One region of the Ruegeria sp. AL11 genome, then DNA from elsewhere that is predicted to be linked to it. Evidence: riboswitches for the same ligand, from Rfam matches in the RefSeq annotation. Region 1 holds a riboswitch; each other region holds the start of a gene.
The links. Region 1 has a riboswitch for cobalamin ahead of ACR0IP_RS10495 (DUF4198 domain-containing protein). Riboswitches for the same ligand answer to the same signal wherever they lie in the genome.
Positions count from the first base shown of each region.

Region 2: another riboswitch for cobalamin. It lies ahead of ACR0IP_RS00315 (DUF1636 family protein); the one in region 1 lies ahead of ACR0IP_RS10495 (DUF4198 domain-containing protein).
Region 3: another riboswitch for cobalamin. It lies ahead of ACR0IP_RS21840 (hypothetical protein); the one in region 1 lies ahead of ACR0IP_RS10495 (DUF4198 domain-containing protein).
Region 4: another riboswitch for cobalamin. It lies ahead of ACR0IP_RS07735 (DUF1636 family protein); the one in region 1 lies ahead of ACR0IP_RS10495 (DUF4198 domain-containing protein).

Region 1 covers NZ_JBQFXO010000005.1:261,827-265,193, forward strand. Annotated here, with positions in the region: gene ACR0IP_RS10480 (enoyl-ACP reductase FabI) at 1-631, shown strand, start outside; gene ACR0IP_RS10485 (hypothetical protein) at 691-870, shown strand; gene ACR0IP_RS10490 (FKBP-type peptidyl-prolyl cis-trans isomerase) at 883-1,311, opposite strand; cobalamin riboswitch at 1,561-1,762, shown strand; gene ACR0IP_RS10495 (DUF4198 domain-containing protein) at 1,891-2,676, shown strand; gene cbiM (cobalt transporter CbiM) at 2,683-3,294, shown strand; gene ACR0IP_RS10505 (cobalt ABC transporter permease) at 3,291-3,367, shown strand, end outside.
Region 2 covers NZ_JBQFXO010000001.1:64,283-67,649, reverse strand. Annotated here, with positions in the region: gene ACR0IP_RS00320 (NAD(P)-dependent oxidoreductase) at 1-1,015, opposite strand, end outside; cobalamin riboswitch at 1,042-1,245, shown strand; gene ACR0IP_RS00315 (DUF1636 family protein) at 1,329-1,709, shown strand; gene cobW (cobalamin biosynthesis protein CobW) at 1,706-2,761, shown strand; gene cobN (cobaltochelatase subunit CobN) at 2,767-3,367, shown strand, end outside.
Region 3 covers NZ_JBQFXO010000017.1:914-4,280, forward strand. Annotated here, with positions in the region: gene ACR0IP_RS21830 (DNA polymerase III subunit gamma/tau) at 1-949, opposite strand, end outside; gene ACR0IP_RS21835 (phosphatase domain-containing protein) at 1,119-1,622, shown strand; gene ACR0IP_RS21840 (hypothetical protein) at 1,619-2,026, opposite strand; cobalamin riboswitch at 2,115-2,334, opposite strand; gene ACR0IP_RS21845 (alpha/beta hydrolase family protein) at 2,495-3,352, shown strand.
Region 4 covers NZ_JBQFXO010000004.1:42,942-46,308, forward strand. Annotated here, with positions in the region: gene ACR0IP_RS07720 (D-lyxose/D-mannose family sugar isomerase) at 1-97, shown strand, start outside; gene ACR0IP_RS07725 (hypothetical protein) at 217-426, shown strand; gene ACR0IP_RS07730 (hypothetical protein) at 436-924, shown strand; cobalamin riboswitch at 959-1,163, shown strand; gene ACR0IP_RS07735 (DUF1636 family protein) at 1,270-1,617, shown strand; gene ACR0IP_RS07740 (ABC transporter ATP-binding protein) at 1,614-2,390, shown strand; gene ACR0IP_RS07745 (ABC transporter substrate-binding protein) at 2,403-3,353, shown strand; gene ACR0IP_RS07750 (iron ABC transporter permease) at 3,355-3,367, shown strand, end outside.

The DNA.
Region 1 (3,367 bases):
AAGCCTCGGCAGCGACTTCATGGTGGATGCGGATGTCACCGATGACGCCTCGCTGGACCGCGCCTTTGGCGAGTTGGGCGAACGCTGGCCAACCATCGACTTTGTCGTTCACGCGATTGCCTATTCGGACAAGAACGAGCTGACAGGCCGGTTTCTGAACACCACAAGGGCCAATTTCAAGCACTCGATGGATGTGTCGGCCTACTCTTTCATCGAGGTCGCCCGTCGCGCCTATCCGCTGATGAAGGACAATGGTGGCTCGCTGCTGACGCTGACCTACCAAGGCTCGAATCGTGTAGTTCCGAATTACAACGTCATGGGCGTTGCCAAAGCCGCGCTGGAATCGGCGACACGGTATCTGGCCAACGACCTCGGCCCCGAAGGCATCCGTGTGAACGCGATTTCGCCCGGCCCGATGAAGACCCTGGCCGGGGCGGCAATCGGCGGTGCGCGCAAGACCTACAAGTTCTGCGACCAAAATGCACCCATGCGCTCGAACGCTACGCTGGAGGCCGTTGGCGGCACGGCGGTTTACCTGACCTCAGACGCGGGGGCTTGCACCTCGGGCGAGATCATCAGGGTGGATGGCGGTTTCCACGTGCTTGGAATGCCACAGCCGGATTTCATGTGACCATATCTTTCCCAGACGCCGCCAAGATTTGACCATCTTTCGGCGTCAGGGATATGGGCATGAGCAAAACCGACCAGATCCTTGCCAGCAATACGCGTGGCACCCAGACCAGACGGAAAACGGGGTTCCTAAGCCCCCGCGCCCGTGTTCTGCTTTTGACGCTGACCACATTGCTGGTGTTGTTCGTGTTCTTCACGCAACCGCAGGTCCGTGCAGCGCTTGACGGGCTTTGGGGCTAAGACCTCAAGCCTTCAGTTCACCGAGACAACCTCAATATCGAAGATCAGGTCCTGCCCGGCCAGCGGGTGATTGGCGTCCAGCGTCACCGTGGCCTCGTTCGCCTCGACAACCGTTACCGGCAGCGCCTGACCATCGGGGGTCTGCATCTGCAACTGGGTTCCAGGCTCTAGCGGGATGTCGTCCGGAATACCTTCACGCGGAATGTCCTGCCGCATCGCCGGGTTGATCGGACCATAGGCGTCGACACAGGCAATCTCGACCCGCTTCTTGTCGCCAACCGCCAATCCTGGCATCGCGCTGTCCAGGCCGGGTATGATCTGGCCCGAACCGACAACAAACTCTAACGGATCGCGCCCGTCTGAGCTGTCAAAGACAGTCTCGTCCAACAGCGTGCCGGTATAGTGGATGCGAACTGTGTCGCCTTGCTTGATCTCAGACATTGGGCCTCCGGGGCGTGTGGGGAATAGGGCGCCGAACACAAGCGCGCTACGCCGGAGTCTGACTCAGCGCAGGATGCATGCATCTGATTCTGATGTCCAGATTGCGGTGAAGGCGTGCGCGTCCTTTTGTCGTCGCTTACACGCGCGCCTTCAATACCAAGCGTGCAGAACAGGAACATCCGATCCTATCGACAAGATGTTATCGCTGCAGTCTTAAATAGAGATTGACCGGTGATGGGAATCTCTGCCATCAGCGTCCTCATGTCCGGTTCCGGGTTCGCCCGGAGAAAAGGGAATGCGGTGCGGGGAATTCTGATCCACCCAATGCCGCAACTGCCCCCGCAACTGTAGGCGGTGAGCAGGGCTGACACGCCACTGGGTTCCACCCGGGAAGGCCAGCCCCATGCTTTGACCCGCAAGTCAGGAGACCTGCCGGATATGCACCCTCGGAAGGGGTGTGTCACCGATGCTGGGGTGTGCATTGGGCCGATGCCCTTATTTTGGGTACATGGCTCCGTTCGTCCCGATATCAAGCAAGAAACGTGCCGGGGTTGGCACGAAGGACGAAGGAAAGACCTTGTGAAGAAACTATTTTGCACAGCTGCGGCTGCGCTGGCGATTCCAGCGATGGCGCAGGCGCATTTTCTGCTGGAATACACCACCGACACGCTGATCGAGGCGCCGGGCGACGTGCCGGTCAAGCTGATCTTCTGGCACCCGTTTGAAAACGGCCATGTCATGGATCTGGACAAGCCGCAGGAATTCTATGTGATCCACAATGGCGAAAAGACCGACCTGCTGGACACGCTGGAGCCCATCCGGTTTTCGAGCCCCGAAAACGAAGGCGCGGCCTTCCAGGGATCTGTTCCGGTCAAACGTTCGGGCGACTACGTAGTGGTCACCGTGCCTGAGCCCTATTACGAAGAGGCCGAGGATATCTATATCCAGCAGATCACCAAGGCGTTCCTGAACCGCAACGAACTGCCGACCGACTGGATGAACCCCGCAGGTCTGGCGACCGAGATCGTGCCGCTGAACAAGCCCTACAACGTCATCGCAGGTTCGACCTTCACCGGTCAGGTTCTGGCGAATGGCGAACCGGTTGCCGGCGCTGAGATTGAGATCGAGTACATGGCCGCCAAGCCCAGCTTCGACAGCCAAGCCTCGTCCGAGCCTACCGTTTCGCCGATGCCCGGTGGCGCTGTTGTCGCTATTTCCGACGCCAACGGCTATTTCTCCTTCGGTGTCCCGAAAGCTGGCTACTGGGGCTTTGCCGCCCTCGGCGCTGGTCCGGAAACCGAACATGAAGGCAAAGAGCTGAGCCAGGACGCGGTGATCTGGATCCGCGCCTGGGACATGGAGTAACCCCAGATGCACATCGTCGACGGAGCCCTGTCCAACCCGGTCGTCATCGGCGGCGCTATTGCCGCCGCTGGTGGGGTTGCCATGGGCCTCAGGTCGCTGGATCTGGACCGCATCCCCACAGCTGGGGTGCTAGCGGCCAGTTTCTTCGTGGCTTCTCTGATCCACGTGCCGATTGGGCCGTCGTCGGTGCATCTGATCCTCAACGGTCTGGCCGGGCTTCTGCTCGGCTGGGCCGCCTTCCCGGCCCTGTTTGTGGGTCTGCTGCTACAGGCAGTCTTTTTCGGCTTCGGCGGGCTGACGGTGCTGGGGATCAACACGCTCAACATCGCTTTTCCGGCCGTACTAGCGGGGCTGCTGTTTCGACCTCTGATCGGACGCGGTTCGCCTGTTCATGGCGCAATTTGGGGCGGCATTGGCGGCGCCTTTGCCATTGCAGCCACCACTGTCATGGTGGGTATCTCACTGGCCTTGTCAGGGGACGAATTCCTCCCCGCCGCCAAACTGGTCTTCTTTGCCCATGTCCCCGTGATGGTCATCGAGGCCGTCCTGACAGGATTTGCCATCCTTCTGGCGCGAAAGGTCAAACCTGAACTGTTCCTGACCAGGCCCGCCACATGAGACAGCTTGCCCTCATCCTGGCGCTGTGCGCGGCCCCTCTGCCCGCGCTGGCCCACAAGGTGATTGCCGGGGT
Region 2 (3,367 bases), on a different contig from region 1:
CCTGCATTTCCGTAGGAAAACCCGGTGCGCGGATGTCCAAGCCCGTGGCCTCTTCCAGGCGTTTGATGATGTTTGGCGACAGCTCACGCTCGCCAAACCGGGCGATGCCGTCTTCAAAGATCTTGATCATCACCGGATTGATTTCCAGCGGAACACCGGCGCGATCGGCGACGTCCTGAAAGAGGCCGATATCCTTTTTCACCAAATCCATCGTAAACGAAATATCGCGCGAACCGTTCAGGATCACCTGGCTTTCGGTTTCGTGCACGAACGATGTCCCCGACGAGATTTTGATGGCCTCATAGGTGGTGTTCAAATCCATCCCGGCGGCCTTGGCGGTGACCAACGCTTCAGCACAAGTGATCAGGTTGGCTGTGGCCAGATAGTTGGTCAGCACCTTAAGAACCGAGGCTGAGCCGAGCTCTCCGGTGTGCAGAACGCGCCGCCCCATGGTCGTAAGGAAGGGCAGAATGCGTTCGAAGGTGTCGCGATCGCAGCCAGCGAAGATCGAGATATTGCCGGTCGCCGCACGGTGGCAGCCACCCGAGACAGGGCAATCGACGGCGGCCCCTCCGCGCTCCAGAACCAATGCCCCCAACCGCTTGACCTCAGCCTCGTCGGTGGTGGACATCTCCATCCAGATCTTACCGGGGCCAACCTCAGGCAGCATCTCTTGCATCACCGCGTCCGAGGCCGCAGGCGACGGTAGGCAGGTGATCACAGCATCGCAATCGCGCATCATCTGGGCTGGGTTTTCAGCCGCTTTGGCGCCTTGCGCGACAAAGGCCTCGACCAGATCGGAACTCAGGTCATGAACTGTCAGATCGATTCCATTGCGCAGCAATGACCCCGACAGCTTGCCACCCACATTCCCAAGCCCGATAAAACCTACTTTCATGGATTTCGCCTCCGTTTGCGATTTGAGGCCATGCGACCATGCATCAGCGCCATGTTCATGCCGCCTAGCGACGCTGGCAGGTCGCTTTTCAACGTGCCGCAGCGGTCTGGGCTGCATCGCGCTTGACAAGCTGCGGGTGCGTGCCGCATGAGCCTCGTGTTGGTGTCTGTGAGAACAGATGAAAAGGGAATGCGTCAACGGGTTTTCCGCCAAGCGCAGCCGCCCCCGCGACCGTGACCGGAGAGGGTGCCCAAGCCACTGGCGCAAAGCCGGGAAGGCGGGACATCCGACAGAGGACAACTCTGACATCCGCAAGCCGGGAGACCTGCCAGCGCCCGAAGATGAAACCGGACGGGGTGTTCCGGTGTCGGGTCAAGGGACCCGCATGAAACCCCGTCCCCCACGATGAGGATTTGGGGGGATGAGAGACATGACCGAGACCGCTCCGGTCGAATTGCTGGTTTGCACCACCTGTCGACGCGGGCTGCCCGTTGAAGACGATGCGCAACGCCCCGGCACCCTGTTGCACAAGGCGCTTGAACAGGCGGAGCTGCCGGAAGGGATTACCCTGAAAGCCGTGGAATGCTTGTCGAACTGCAACGAGGGCTGTTCCATCGTGCTGCGCGGCGGCCCGGATCGCTGGACCTTCGTCTATGAACATTTGAACGAAACCGAGCATGTCGACGTGATCGTTGACGGCGCCACCAAGTACCTCGCGACCGAGGACGGCTTGGTCAAATGGCGTGAGCGCCCTGAACATTTCCGCAAAAACTGCGCAGCCCGCATTCCCCCGATTGGAGCCCTGAAATGAGCAACTTGGAAAAACTCCCCGTCACCGTGATCACTGGCTTCTTGGGCTCGGGCAAGACGACTCTGGTTAAGCACCTGATGCAGAACCCGCAGGGCAAGCGTCTGGCCGTTGTGGTCAACGAATTTGGAGATGTTGGCGTCGATGGCGACATCCTGAAATCCTGCGCGATCCCGGATTGTCCGGCGGAAAACATCATGGAACTAGCGAACGGTTGCATCTGCTGCACCGTGGCCGATGATTTCATCCCGACTATCGAAGCCCTGATGGCGCTGGAGCCGCGCCCCGATCACATCCTGATCGAAACTTCTGGCCTCGCCCTGCCCAAGCCGTTGCTGAAGGCGTTCGACTGGCCCGATATACGTTCCAAGATCACCGTTGATGGCGTGATCGCGCTGGCCGATGCCGAGGCCGTCGCCGCCGGTCGCTTTGCGCCGAATGTCGAAGCGGTGGACGCTCAGCGTCTGGCCGATGACTCGATCGACCACGAAACGCCCCTATCCGAGGTGTTTGAGGATCAGATTTCCTGCGCCGACATCATCCTGCTGACCAAGCCTGATCTGGCCGGTCCCGAAGGCGTGGCAAAAGCGAAAGAGATCATCGCCGCCGAAGCCCCTCGCCCGATGCCCGTTGTCGAAGTGGCCGAAGGTGCCGTGGACGTCCGCGTTGTTCTTGGTCTGGAAGCAGCTGCTGAGGATGACATGGACGCCCGCCCATCGCATCACGACGGTCACCACGATCACGAGCATGACGATTTCGAAAGCATCATCGTTGATCTGCCGGAACAGTCCGATCCTGCCGATCTGGTCGCCAAGATCGAGCGTCTGGCCAATGAGCTGAACATCCTGCGCGTCAAAGGCTATGCCGCCGTTCAAGGCAAGCCTATGCGCCTGCTGGTTCAGGCCGTGGGTGCTCGTGTGCGTCACCAGTATGACCGTCCATGGGAGCCCGGTGAAGACCGCCGCTCGCGTATGGTGGTGATCGCCGAACATGACGACATCAGAGAAGCAGAAATCCGCGATATCCTCGCTGGTGTCACCGAGGCCGCTGAGTAAGACCAATGCACGTCGTCTTCCGCGAAAGCCACGGGTTAGAAGAAACAGAAACCCCAACCGATCTGGGCCAGAGCCCGGCGGATTTGGTGGTGCTGTCCTTCTCGGACAGCGACCTTGGCGCTTTCGCGGCAGGCTGGCACCGTGGTGGCGGGCCGGAGGGGCGGATGCCGACCCTGCGACTGGCCAATCTGACGGCGCTGAAACACCCTCTGTCCGTCGACACATACGTGGAACAGACGCTTGAGGGCGCCAAGGGCATTCTGATCCGCCTGATTGGTGGCGTGCCTTACTGGGCCTACGGGTTGCAGCAAGTTCTGTCGCTGGCGCAGGCCAAGGGGATCGCGCTGGCCGTCCTGCCCGCCGACGGGCGTGAGGATACGCGGCTGGATGAGTATTCCACCCTGCCCGTCTCGACCCTGCGGCGTCTGGCACATCTCTGCGACACCGGCGGTGAAGTCGCAGCGCAGGCCGCCTTGGCGCAGATGGCATTGGCGGCGGGGCTCTATGCCGGCCCGGTTATGGGGGCTAAAACCCTGCCCGAATCTGGCGCGTGGTGTCCTGATCGCGGCGTGATTCCGGTTGAAACTGCCTTTTCGGACGACGCAA
Region 3 (3,367 bases), on a different contig from region 1:
TAGGGTCTTCGGCTGCGTCCGGAGTGATCTTTACAACAGAGACCCAATGAGTGATTTCGGCCAGATCACGCAGCACGGCCAGTGGATCAGCCCCTTCGGCGTATTGGCCACCAAGCTCGGTCAGCGCCCCAGCTGCATCGCCCCGCAGGATCATGTCCATGAGATCCAGAACCCGGCCACGATCCGCCAGGCCCAGCATCGCGCGTACTTGATCTGCCGTCGTCTCTCCGGCCCCGTGCGAGATCGCCTGATCCAGCAATGAGGTCGCGTCGCGAGCAGATCCCTCGGCAGCACGGGTGATCAGCGCCAGCGCATCCTCGGCAATCTCTGCGCTCTCAGCTGAGGCGATCTTGCGCAGCAGGCCGATCATATCCTCGGGCTCGATCCTACGTAGGTCGAAGCGTTGGCAGCGCGACAGAACCGTGACGGGAACCTTGCGAATCTCAGTTGTGGCGAAGATGAACTTCACGTGCGCGGGAGGTTCTTCAAGCGTCTTGAGCAGCGCGTTGAAGGCGCTGGTCGACAGCATGTGGACTTCATCGATGATGTAGATCTTGTAGCGGGCCGAGGCTGCGCGGTAGCGAACACTGTCGATAATCTCGCGAATATCATTCACGCCGGTGCGGCTGGCGGCGTCCATCTCCATGACGTCGACATGACGACCTTCCATGATGGCGACGCAGTGCTCACATTGGCCGCAAGGCTCGGTCGTGGGTCCGCCAGTTCCGTCCGGTCCGATGCAGTTCATGCCTTTCGCAATGATCCGTGCGGTCGTGGTTTTACCGGTTCCGCGAATGCCTGTCATGACAAAGGCTTGCGCGATGCGATCCGCCTCGAACGCGTTTTTGAGCGTGCGGACCATCGCATCCTGACCCACCAGATCGGCAAAGGTTTCCGGGCGGTATTTTCGGGCGAGAACCTGATAGGCGGGGCTGTCTGAGTCGGTCATGTCTGCTCTGGCGGATTCGGAACGTCACCGCAGCGTAGAGGCCCGCGCCGCCCGCGTCCACATGAGTTGAAGAACGATTTTGTTTTGGAAACTGGCGCGTCAGGGGTACACTCTTCAGATTGTGAATCAAGCCTAGAGTCAGGATCAACGCTTCCGGGGGGATGCTGTCATGACGAATTTGGTCATTCATGCTTTGCAAGTGGGCGGGGGCACACTTGCCCTAACGTCGATGCCGGGAAAGGGCGGCGACTATGCAGGCGACCTTGAAACGATTGGAGATTGGAGGCCGGGGCTCGTGCTTTCGATGACAACCGAGGCCGAGCTGGTCCAGTTCGGAGCCCGCGATTTTGGCCGCGACGTTCAGGGTCGCGCCAGCCGCTGGGTGCATCTGCCGATTCAGGATTTCGGCGTGCCACCGTCAGAGGTTGATGCGCAATGGCCCGATGTCAGTGCCGCGGCGCGTCAGGCTTTGTCTGGCGGAGGGCGCGTGCTTGTCCATTGTCAGGGCGGATGCGGTCGCTCCGGCATGGTGGTGCTTAGGTTGATGATCGAATGCGGCGAGGCTCCAACCCAAGCACTGGACCGGTTGCGCAAGCTGCGCCCCTGCGCAGTCGAAACCGATGCACAGAAGCACTGGGCCACCTTGCCCGCCCGAGCTTTGGCGGATTCTTAAGCCGACAGTTGCAGTTCCGCCGGGGCCGGTTTGCGTGGCGCAATCACTGATGCCTCGAGCATGGCGCAGGGCAGGGAAGTCATGGCTGCGGCAGGCAGGCTGCTCGTGTCGGTACCGAACATCAAATCGGCATAGAGATCGAGGACCTCACTGTCGACATCAGGGTCCGCTCCGCAATAGACCCGCACCTGAGACTGGCTGGCCCGAAACCGGGCGTGGCAGCCGTCCGTGCAATGGGTCAGGTCGCTGCTGCCTTCTATTTCGAAATCCGATGTGGTCGCCGGACCGGCTTGGTCCAGCGCGTCAACCATCGAACGCGCCAGCCGTGCAAGTGCAGGGCATGTCTTGCCGGTATGTTGGCAGATGGTTGCTGAGAACCTATGTGTCTTCGTCTTCCAGATCATCCTGCGCCCTCCGCGCGGTGGACAGGGGCTGGGATCAGGTGGGGCAGATAGGGTCTGTCACGGCCTGCCCGGACACCCCGCCCGAGTTTGGGTTATGTTGACGATGGCAGGTCTCCTGACTTGCGGGTCATCGCTTTGCCGACCTTCCCGGCCTTTCGGCCAGTGGCTCTTCGACATCGCTCACCGCTTACAGTTGCGGGGGCAGTCGCGGATTTGGTTCGTCCCGAGCAAGCCGGGGAAAACCGCACCGTGTTCCCTTTTCATCCCGACTTCTTGTGAAAGCCGGGAACCATCGAACCATCGCTAGCGTTCATAACCATTCTGAGTCAAGTTGAACTTTCTGCGCTGCGGAAAGACGATCCGCAAAGTGGACGCGTGGTCAAGCGGGATCGCAGTTGACTTGCATGGGCTGTCTGGGGTCAAGTTGCAATGTGAACTCATCAGTTCAGTTTTCCACCGAGGATGCCCATGTTGGATGCAAACCAAACAGTGCTGATCGAAGATGTTCAGATCCCGGTGGGGGATGGTGCCCTGTCCGGGCGGATCTACCGGCCCGTGGCGCAGCCCGAAACCGTAGTGGTGGTCAACAGCGCGACAGGGGTTCCGCGAGACTACTACAAGCATTTCGCACAATGGTTGGCCTCGGATCGTGATATCGCCTGTCTGATCTACGACTACCGGGAATTCGGGCATTCGAAATCGGGCCCACAGCGTTGGTCGAAGATTTCGATGGCCGATTGGGCGTTGCAGGACATGCCCGCCGCGCGGGCCGAGATGCGCCGACGGTTCCCGCTGGCGCAGCATTGGTCGATTGGCCATTCGCTTGGAGGGATGTTGGGACCGGTACAGCCGGATATCGACAAGATTGATCGCATGATCTGCGTCTGTTCCGGCCTTGTGACACTACGCGATCATCCTTGGCCGTACCGCGCTTTGGCAGGGTTATTCTGGTACGGGCACGTGCCTCTGGTCGTGCGCGGTTTGGGCTACTTGCCCGGCAAGGCTCTGGGGTTCGGGTCGGACCTGCCGCCTGCGGTCTATTGGCAGTGGCGCAAGTGGTGCACCGCGCCGCACAGCTACCTGCCCGAGATGGGAGACACCCTGCCGCATGCCACATGGCAAGATGCGGACACTCCCGTCGACCTGTTCGCCTTCACGGATGACGAGATGGTCCCAGAAGCTGCCGTTTGGCGGTTGGCTGAACTTTACGGGCCAAAGGCGCGCCGTAACCTGCTGTCACCAGAAGAGTTTGACGTTCCGGAAATCGGCCATATCGGTGTGTTTGCCCGCCGCAATGCGGCGCTCTGGCCTCGATTGATCGCTTGATGGGGGGCGCCGGTG
Region 4 (3,367 bases), on a different contig from region 1:
CGACCGGACGGACAACGTATTCGAAGACCCGATCCCCCGCTTTTCAACAATCGAAGAAGACACAGCCCCGGATTTCCTGTTGGTTGCCGACTACTGACTTCATTTGGAATTTCGCGCTTGCATTTTCTGACTAATTTAGTCAGTTAACGGCCGACCCAGTCAGATTCCTTGGAATCATCGCCCGGTCCCATTTTTGCGACCGAAAGATAACCTGACATGCGAAAATCCCTCGCAGATCTGTTGGCCATGGACGCCGTTGCCAGCCGCTATAGCTGCGCATTGAAACCGAAACAGAGTCAGGCGATTGAGGCTGATCTCAGCTTTTCCGTCCGCGCTGCATCACCGTGTCCTGAAACGCCGGTTGACCCAAACATCCTTCCGCAAAACGTCCACCCTTTGGTCGTGAAAGCCCCCAAAACCCAATAGGGAACGCGCATGAAACACTCGGCATCTAACCACACACTGCCCTTCACCGAATTTGACGGATTCGAACGCGGTTTGCTGCCTGTCATGCGGCACTTCATCCTAAGCTTAACACAGCCGAAAACGCAGGCGTGGCAACATGCCTTTTCGGTAGCGACCGAGCGTTGGGGGCGCGATCAGGGGCTGGTTCTGGCGCATCTGGTCTTCAAGATCATCAAGGCCACGCTGCACATCCGGCCTAGTGGATTAGCCTTCAACGACCCGCTTTGTGTTGAAACACGGCAAGAACTTACATCTGACGAACGTGCGCTGCTCCGGATGCTGCATCACATGCGCCGCGACGAAACTCCGGCGGCGCGCGATGCCTTGAACGAATTGACCGGAGGCTACACGGACGCCCATCTGATACAGGCTGGTTTGACCCTGGCCAGCCAGTTCCCGACCGATGGCGTCGGACCGGGCCAAAGCGCGCGCAGGCCGACCCTGCGCGTGGTCCGTTAGCGCGATTCCGGCGCTTGACAATAGGAGCGTGAGCAGACTAGCTGCTCTGGATGGTTCCCGACGGCCTGTGCCTGAGGGATGAAAATGGGAATACGGTGCGGCCCGAGGGCCAATGCCGTGACTGCCCCCGCAACTGTAAGCGGAGAGCGACGCCACAAAACCACTGGCCCCTAAGGTCGGGAAGGTTGGCCAAGCAACGACCCGCAAGTCAGGAGACCTGCCATCACAGTTTAACCAACCCGGGGCGGGGTGTCCCGGAAGGAGGCTCGATGGCACATCCGCGTGCTAATGCAATTCATGGCTTTTGCCTTCACTTGGTTTTTGTTCAAGTTGGCGACCCGTGCCATGGCTGACCATTTCGTCCTGATATGCGGCACCTGCAATGGGCCGATACCCGCGCATGCGGCGAAGGAAACGCTGGATAGCCAGCTGCCCGAGGGGTTCTCTACACGCCTGATCGACTGCATGGCCGGTTGCAACCGCCCGATGACGGTCGGACTGCAGGCCAAAGGCAAGGCGCAATACCTGTTTGGCGATATTCAATCCCCTGCCGATCTGAGCGCTTTGGCGGAGTTCGCCCATCAATTCCGGGACAGCGAGGATGGCTGGACCAGCGCCTCGACCCGTCCTTTGGCGCTCTATACCAAAACCCTGTCGCGCATGCCCTGCCTGCCACCGGAGGACATGGCATGAGCTTTCTGGTCGCTGAAAATCTGGAATACTACGCCCTGAACGGCGACGTGCTGCTGCGCGACACCTCGTTTACCCTTGAGGAAGGCGCGATCCTGGCCGTCGCTGGCCCGAACGGGGCAGGCAAAACGACGCTGCTCAACCTCTTGTGCGGTGTCGCAAAGCTGGCTTTAGGCGATGTGCGTATTCAGGGGCAAAGCCTGCGGAAACTGTCGTCGCTGGAGCGGGCCAGACGAATTGCCGTTGTCGGCCAGCAGGAAATGCCCGACGGGCGGCTGCAACTGCGCGATTATGTGGCGCTGGGACAAATCCCAATCAGGGCCGACAAATCTGCCGAGGCACTGCAAACGGACCTGCAGCGCGTGCTCGACACCACTGAACTGTCTCATCTGGCGGGCAAACAGATGGCAAAACTGTCGGGCGGTGAGCGTCAGCGCGCCCATATCGCGCGGGCGTTGGCGCAGAACCCCTCGCTGCTGTTTTTGGACGAACCGACCAACCACCTAGACCCGGATGCCAAAGGGCACATGCTGTCTCTGGTCGCCGAGTTGGGTGTGACGGTTGTGATGATCGTCCACGATCTGGTCATGATCCCCGAATTCGCCAGCCACGTCGCCCTGATGAAGAACGCTCAGCTGACGGCCTTCGGCCCGGTCGCCGAGGTACTGACGCCAGACCGCGTGCGCGAGACTTTTGGTGTTGACTATTTGTGTTTCCAGCATGAAGGGCGCGTGATCCCCGCGCTGGACATCCGAAAACGAAAGCTTTCATCTTAACAGGAGAGATTGATGAAACTGAAACTCTTGTCCGCTGCGGTCCTAGGCGCGCTGGCGGGCGGCGCTGCCGCGCAAGAGATCACCGTCGACAATTGCGGTGAACCTCTGGTGTTCGACACCAAGCCCGAGCGGATCGTGGTTCATGACATGAACATGACCGACATGGCCTTTGCGCTGGGTCTTCAGGACAGCATCGTTGGTCTGACCGGCATCACCGGCTGGTACAAGACCAGCCCCGATTTCGACGCGCAGCGCGGTGACATTCCCGAACTCGCTCCGAAATACCCGACGGTTGAAAACCTCGTCGCGGTTGAACCCGACATGTTCTTTGCCGGGTGGTATTACGGCATGAAACCCGGCGGCGACGTCACCCCCGACACGCTGGAGCCCTTTGGCATCAAGACCATGGTGCTGACCGAAAGCTGCATCCACCTGAACAAAGACCGCCCCGAAGCCAGCATGGATCTTCTGTTTGACGACGTTCTGCGTCTCGGCACAGTCATGCAGGTCGAAGACAAAGCGAACGCGCTGGTCTCGGGCTGGAAAGACCAACTGGCCACGATCGAGGCCAAAACCGCCGATCTGGAAAAACCCCGTGTCTTCCTGCTGGATGGTCCGGCCGATGCGCCGTTTACCGCAGGCAAATACGCGATTCCCGACGCGATGATCGCAGCAGCGGGCGGCGTCAACGTTACCCACGACATGGACACCAGCTGGGGCCGCACCTCGTGGGAGGCCGTCGCCGCCTCGAACCCCGAATTCCTTGTCCTGCTGGACTATCAAACCGGCAACGGCGCGGCGGATACTTTCAAGTTCCTGCAGGAGCATCCGGTGATGTCGCAGACCGATGCAGTCAAAAACGAGCGCTGGATCGGACTGCGCTATGAAGAGCTGACACCGGGACCGGCAAACATCGAAGCGATCGAGAAGATGGCAACGGCGATGCACCGGGGAAATAGCTGAGATGACGAAAACGG